Regions from separate parts of the Microbacterium sp. AG157 genome, predicted to be linked through region 2. Evidence: predicted binding sites of a transcription regulator. Region 2 holds the regulator's gene; the other holds the start of a gene.
The links. Region 2 encodes HspR, which represses chaperone genes until heat shock. Its sites were predicted from a motif close to AAGTTGAGTCNNNNNGACTCAACTT; they were not measured.
Positions count from the first base shown of each region.

Region 1 (3,400 bases), on a different contig from region 2:
GGGTACGTCGTCTCGCACGATGTATCGGAGCGGGAGTTCCAGCTCGAGCGCGGCGGGCAGTGGGACAAGGGCAAGAGCTGCGAGACGTTCAACCCGCTCGGGCCCGACCTGGTGCCGGCGACCGACGTCGCCGACCCGCAAGCACTGGGCCTCCGGCTGTGGGTGAACGGCGTCGAGCGGCAGAACGGCTCGACGGCGTCGCAGATCTTCTCCGTCGCGCACGTCGTCTGGTACCTCTCGCAGTTCATGGTGCTGCGTCCCGGCGACCTGGTGAACACGGGAACGCCCGCGGGGGTCGCCCTCGGGATGCCCGACACGCCGTACCTTCGCGCCGGCGACGTCGTGGAGCTCGAGATCGACGGCCTCGGCCGCGCTCGTCAGACGATGGTGCAGGCATGAGCACCGAGGAGTTCCGCGGGCTGGCCGTGGTCGTCACCGGCGGAGCATCGGGCATCGGGCTCGCGACCGCGACGGCCTTCGCCGCCCGCGGGGCGCACGTCGCCGTTCTCGATCTCGTCACCGACGGTCTCGACGACGATCTGGCCGGCTTCCACGCCGACGTGACCGACCGGCAGTCGGTGGATGCCGCGATGGCGGCCGTCGCAGAAAGATTCGGCGGGGTCGACGTCTTGGTGAACAGCGCCGGGGTGAGCTGCGTCGGAACCGTCGAGGAGGCGACCGAGGCCGACTGGGACCGCGTGCTCGACATCAACGTGCGCGGCACGGCCCGTGCCTGCGCCGCAGCGCTGCCGTACCTCACGCACTCGGAGCACGCGTCGATCGTCAACGTGTGCTCGATCGGGGCCATGAACGGTCTGCCCCGGCGCGCCGTCTACAACGCCTCGAAGGGTGCGATCCTCTCGCTCACCTACGCGATGGCCACCGACCATGTGCGCGAGGGCGTGCGGGTGAATTGCGTGAGCCCCGGCACCGTCTCGACGCCCTTCGTCGAGCGGATGCTGCAAGACTTCCCCGACCCCGTGGCCGAGCGCGCCGCTCTCGACGCCCGCCAGGCGACGGGGCGGATGGTCACGCCCGCCGAAGTCGCCGGCGCGATCATGTATCTCGCGAGTCCGAGCGCGGGCTCGACGACCGGCACCGCGCTCGAGGTCGACGGGGGCGTGACGCATCTGCGGGTGCGGCCGCAGTAGGCGAGCTCAGGCGACGACCAGCTGCGCGGCGAGGAGCAGCGCCGCCAACATGGTCAATCGGAACACCGCCCGCCCGGGCGGCCGCACGAACACCAGCGCCACGGCGCCGACCGCGACCGCTGCGACCGCGGCGAGGAAGACGACGCCGGCGATCGTGGCATCCGTGCCGGCGAACACGGCGACCGCTCCGACGACGATCCCGCACGCGGCGATCACCGTAGACGCCCGCGCTCCCAGACGGTGCGGAAGTCCGCGCACCCCGGTGCGCCGGTCGTCGTCGAGGTCGCGCACGACATTCGTCAGGTGGACGGCGGCTCCGAGGGCCGCCCCCGCGAGAGATGCCCACCACGCGGCGAGCGCGGGCGGCGAGAGACTCAGGGTCGCGAACGAGGGGAAGAACCCGAAGCTCACGACGAAGGGCACGATCGACAGCGGCGTCGATTTGAGACCCGCGTTGTACGCCCAGGCGGATGCGAGCGCGACGGCGTGGGCGGCCACGAGAGCCGGTCCGAGGGGCAGCGACAGGGCGATGGCGAGGATCGCGGATGCCACGGCCACCCCGAGCGCGCGCTCCGGCGTCACCGCTCCCCCGGCGATCGGCTTGTCGGTACGACCGACCGCCGCGTCGCGCGCGCCGTCGATCGCGTCGTTCGAGAGCCCGACGGAGACCTGACCGGCGAAGACGGCGACGACGAGCACCGCCAAGCGCCACGGCTCGACGCCCGCCGCGATGCCGAGGGCCAGCGCGAGGACGGTGACCACGAGGGTCGGGCCCGGGTGGGTGGCACCCCAGAGCGAGCGCACGAGGGGCGGCTCGACCGCGGCATCCGTCACCCCCCGACGCTACCGCGCCGAGGGCGGGATCGGCCGCGCGCCCGAGGTCGGACCGACCGCTGTCGAGATCGCACGCGCGTTCGCCTCTTGGCACTCTGTCCACCCGAGTGCTAATCTCGTCGCAGTTGAGTCGCCTCGGCTCAACTTCAGAACCTCGGGATGCCAGATCCCGGACGATCGAAAAGGAGAACGACCATGGCCACCTACGACCCCTTCCGCGACCTCGACCGCCTCGCGTCGACGCTCCTCGACGCCCGCCGCGGCGGTGGTCCGCGACGGATGCCGATGGACCTCTATCGCGACGGCGACCACTACGTCCTGGCCGCCGACCTGCCCGGCGTCGACCCCGGCTCGGTCGACATCGACGTCGACGGTCAGCTGCTGACGATCCGCGCCGAGCGCACCCTGGGCTCGGGCGAGGGGGTGAAGTGGATCACCCGCGAGCGCGAGACGGCCTCGTTCGTCCGCCAGCTCAATCTCGGCCAGGGCATCGACACCGACGGCATCAGCGCGTCGTACCGCAACGGCGTGCTCTCCGTGACGATTCCGGTCAGCGAGAAGGCGAAGCCGCGCCGCATCGCCGTCTCGACCGACGACGGCGACGGCGTCATCGAGGCGCACGAGAGCACCCCTCAGCCCATCGAGCAGTAGGGCACGAGCCGCGAGCGCGGCCCGGCCGCGCCGCCGCGCTCTGCCTCCGCTTCGGGACCATCGGCGCGGCGCCCGCGGCACCATGCCCCGGGCGCCGCGATCGGGCCCGGGGCATGGCGGAGGGGTCAGAGGTCTTCGGGGGCGAGGTCGCCCTGGCCCTCTTCGCCGAGTTCGACCACGCCCGGGTCCTCTCCCTGCGAGTCGGTCCCGGTGGATTCGGGATGGATGTCCTCGAGCGGGATGTCGCTGTCGTCCGCGGGAATCTCGGCCGGATCGGCACCCGTGGCGGTCGCCGGGTTGATATCGGCCGGGTCCGCCCCCTCGTCGAGGGCGTTCGTGGCGTCCCACTCCGCCTGGGCGGGGTCGAGCGCGGGGTCGGGCTCGATGGACGTGTCGCCGTCGCGAAGGGGCTGCACGGCGGCGATGCCCGCGTCGGCGGCCGGGTTCGTCGCGTCGGGGGTCGGGTCGATCGAAGCGTCGCTCATGAGGGGTCCTTTCGTGGCACGCGCGTCACCGCCGGGAACGGCGGTCTTCTCATCCAACGGGGCGCTCCGCCTCGAGCCCCGGGCCTTGACACGTGCATCCCCGCTTTCGTACGAGCACCGCGAGCGAAGCCGTCTCGGACGCCCCCGGTCGACGAGGGGCCCCCGGTCGTCCACGTGAGGCGTCGTCCGCGGGACCGGTGGTGTCAAGGCACTGGTCGGGCAACGCGCGAGGCCGCACCGTGAGGAAAACGAGAGGATTCCCATGACCGACTCCCCGCG
Region 1 is NZ_QRDK01000002.1:476,505-479,904, forward strand. Features, by position in the region: gene DEU35_RS08050 (fumarylacetoacetate hydrolase family protein) at 1-399, shown strand, start outside; gene DEU35_RS08055 (SDR family NAD(P)-dependent oxidoreductase) at 396-1,151, shown strand; gene DEU35_RS08060 (UbiA family prenyltransferase) at 1,158-1,985, opposite strand; gene DEU35_RS08065 (Hsp20/alpha crystallin family protein) at 2,181-2,636, shown strand; gene DEU35_RS08070 (sugar ABC transporter ATPase) at 2,762-3,121, opposite strand; gene DEU35_RS08075 (NAD(P)/FAD-dependent oxidoreductase) at 3,384-3,400, shown strand, end outside.
Region 1: the regulator HspR is predicted to act here: its motif matches at 2,108-2,132, upstream of DEU35_RS08065 (Hsp20/alpha crystallin family protein).

Region 2 (3,400 bases):
TTGCCCGACTGCACCAGCAGTGTCTCGTCGTCGTCGAGGTCGGCGAGGGTCGCGACGATCGCGTCGTAGCTCGCCCAGTTGCGGGCGGCCTTTCCCGTTCCGCCGTAGACGATGAGGTCTTCGGGCCGTTCCGCGACCTCGGGGTCGAGGTTGTTCATGAGCATCCGCAGCGGGGCCTCGGTCTGCCAGCTCTTCGCTGTCAGCGTCGTCCCTCGCGGCGCGCGGATCTCCCGTGGTCCAGTCATGTCGTTCTCTCTCCCTCGAGGTCGGATACCGCACCGATCGAGCGGCTCTCCACGAGGAGCAAGCGCCCGATCTCGGCGGTCTTGGCTGCGGTGGTGCGGTAACTGGGGACAACGACGGAGAGGGATGCCACGACCCGCCCACCCACGACGACCGGTGCGGCGATCGCGGTGATGTCGTCTTCGACGCCCTGGGTGACGACGACGTAGCCTTCGAGGCCGGTCTCTCCGGCGAGCACCGCTCCGGCGGCGGAGCCGTGCAGCGGAATGGTGCGTCCGACCCAACTCGCGTGCCGGATCGAGTGGGTGCCCTCGACGATCGCGACGTAGAGCGCGGTGTCGCCCGCGCCGCGCACGGCGAGGTAGGTCGATTCGCCGGTCTGGGCCACGACCCGCGCCAGGGCGGACTCGGCGAGGGAGACGAGCGAGTCATTCGATAGGGCTCGCGCGCCCAGCTGAATCATGCGCGCGCCGGCCGCGTAGCGACCGTCGTCGGAGCGCCGGACGAACTCCTGCGCTTCGAGAGTGCGCAGGAGGCGCAGGGCGGTGCTGGCCGACAGCCCCGCCGCCCGCGCGGCATCCGCCAGAGTCAGCGGCCCGTCATTGCAGACGGTCGCGAGCAGCGACAGAGCCCGATCGACGGTGCGGGTGGGGTTCTCGGCCATGACCCTCCTTAATGCCGTCCAGTAAAATACATGTTTCACCAGATGACAAGCATGGATGCCTTCTAGGCTGGACCCATGTCCCGACTGCAGGCCGACGCCCCCGCCGACCTCTGGGTTCCCGTGACGGGTTCCCTCGGATTCCGTGGCCGCCGCCACCGGAAGGCCGCCATCGGCATGCTGCTGAGCCAGGCCAATCAGGCCACCGGCGCCACGCCGAAGCCGGGCGGCGGCGCCTTCGCCTGGATCCTCAGTCAGGCGGCGCCCCTGCTCATGCGCCGCGCGGCCGGGCGCGTGCTCGTGTGGGTCTGGAAGAGCGACCCCGAGCTGCTCGTCGTCATGGCGCAGCTGCAAGAGGCCACGCCCCAGCTGCGCACGGCGCGCGCCATGATGCCGATGGAGTACGACGACACCGAGTCGTTCCGAAACCCGCACCTCGGCGTGGGCGAGAAGCTCGCGATGCCGCTCCCGAGCGATCCGAAGACCCCGCCCTTCGCCACCTACACGTGGGACACGGGTTCGCACTTCGTCACGGTGACGGCCGTGTGCGCGGACCGCGAGCGCTTCGGCACGATCATCTCGTCGGTCGACGAGGTGGCGCGCACAATCCGCGTGGTCGACGACCTGAAGCTCGGCGAATCCCCGACGGTGCTGCGGCTCGACCCGGCCTGAGGCACGGCGCTGTCACCGGGAAGAGGCGTTGGATCCGCGACACGGACGCGCGCGGAGATCGGCGCGCAAGTCGACGCGGAACGGGCTCTCTGAAGCCCGGACGAAAAGACGACGTCTCAGTCGTCGTGCGGGCCACGCGGGCGCCAGAGCACGATGTCGGTGGCGCGGCGCACGCGGGCTCCGTGGCGGAGCGTGACGACCGATCCCGTCGCACCGGCCGCGAAGACACGGGCCCCGGGGCGGGATTGCCGCTCGACCGTGAGCTGACGTTCGAGGTCGTTCACGCGGCGGGCGAGCTCGTGCACCCGCTCCTCGAGGGCGAGCAGGCGGGCGATCGCCGGCAGGCTCATCCCCTCGCCGGAAAGACGGGCGACCTCGCGCAACTGTTGCACGTGTCGGCTGGAGTACCGGCGCGACCCGCCCTGGGTGCGCGCGGGCACGACGAGACCGAGCCGGTCGTACTGTCGCAGAGTCTGCGGGTGCATGTTCGACAGCTCGGCGGCCGCGGCGATGGCGAAGATCGGGGCGTCTTCGTCGATCTCTCTCTCGGACACGTCTTCACCTCTTTCGTCGTGCCGGACGGCGTGCCGGGTTCTCGGCATCCTGTCGTATCGGATGCCGAGAACCGCGGCGACGCGCGCGGTGTTATCGCGCCTTGGCCATCAGGTCGGCGCGGGGGTTCTCTTTGGGCTCGAGCTCGTGGAACCGCTCGAGGGCCTCGCGGGCGGCGTCGTCGAGATGAGTGGGAACCGCGACCTGGACCTCGGCGAGCAGGTCGCCGGAGCCCTTCGCGGTCTCGATCCCCCGTCCCTTGACGCGGAGCACGCGGCCGGACGGTGTTCCGGGGGCGACGCGCAGGCGGACGGGGTCGCCCCCCAGCGTCGGCACCTCGATGGTCGCGCCCAGCGCCGCCTCGGTGAAAGTGACCGGCACGGTGAGGCGGAGGTTGAGTCCGTCTCTCGTGAACACCGGGTGCGGACGCACCGCGACGGTCACGACGATGTCGCCGCTCTCGCCGCCGTCGGGCGACTTGCGCCCCCGTCCGCGCAGACGGATCTTCTGCCCGTCCGAGACGCCCGCCGGGATCTTCACTTTGAACGGCACGTTGTCTTCACCCGCGAGGGTGATGGTCTCGCCCTTGGCCGCGGTGACGAAGTCGAGCGTCGTCCGCGCGGTGACGTCGGCGCCCTTCTGCGGGCCGCCGAAGCCGCGGAACCCTCCGGTCGTCTGACCGAACCGGCCGGAGCCGAAGCCGCCGCCCTGCTGGTCGAACATCGTGAAGAAGTCGTCGAAGCCGCCCGACGGCGCCTGCCGCCCCTGGCCGAAACGGCTGAAGACGTCGTCGAAGCCGCCCCCGCCCCCGGCCCCGGGAGCCGAGAAGCGCGCCCCCGAGCCCATGGCCCGGATCTGGTCGTACTCCTCGCGCTGCTCGGGGTCGTTGAGCACCGAATAGGCCTCGCTGATCTCTTTGAACTTCGCCTCGGCCTTCGCGTCTCCCGGGTTCGAGTCGGGGTGGTACTGGCGCGCGAGCTTGCGGTACGTCTTCTTCAGATCGGCAGCGCTGACGCTCTTGTCGACACCGAGGACCTTGTAGAAGTCCTTGTCGAACCAGTCCTGACTCGCCATTCGTCCTCCTCCTAGGCCGGCACGGCGACGACGACCTTCGCCGGTCGCAGTTCGACCGAACCGAGGCGGTACCCGACCTCGACGACCTCGAGGATCGTCGTCTCGGTCACGCCCGGAGTCGGGGCCTGGAAGATCGCCTCGTGCTGCTGCGGGTCGAACACGTCGCCGACGGCGCCGTACGAGACCACGCCGAGGCGC
Region 2 is NZ_QRDK01000003.1:377,856-381,255, forward strand. Features, by position in the region: gene hutU (urocanate hydratase) at 1-245, opposite strand, end outside; gene DEU35_RS11035 (IclR family transcriptional regulator) at 242-907, opposite strand; gene DEU35_RS11040 (hypothetical protein) at 983-1,576, shown strand; gene DEU35_RS11045 (heat shock protein transcriptional repressor HspR) at 1,693-2,130, opposite strand; gene DEU35_RS11050 (DnaJ C-terminal domain-containing protein) at 2,222-3,202, opposite strand; gene DEU35_RS11055 (nucleotide exchange factor GrpE) at 3,214-3,400, opposite strand, start outside.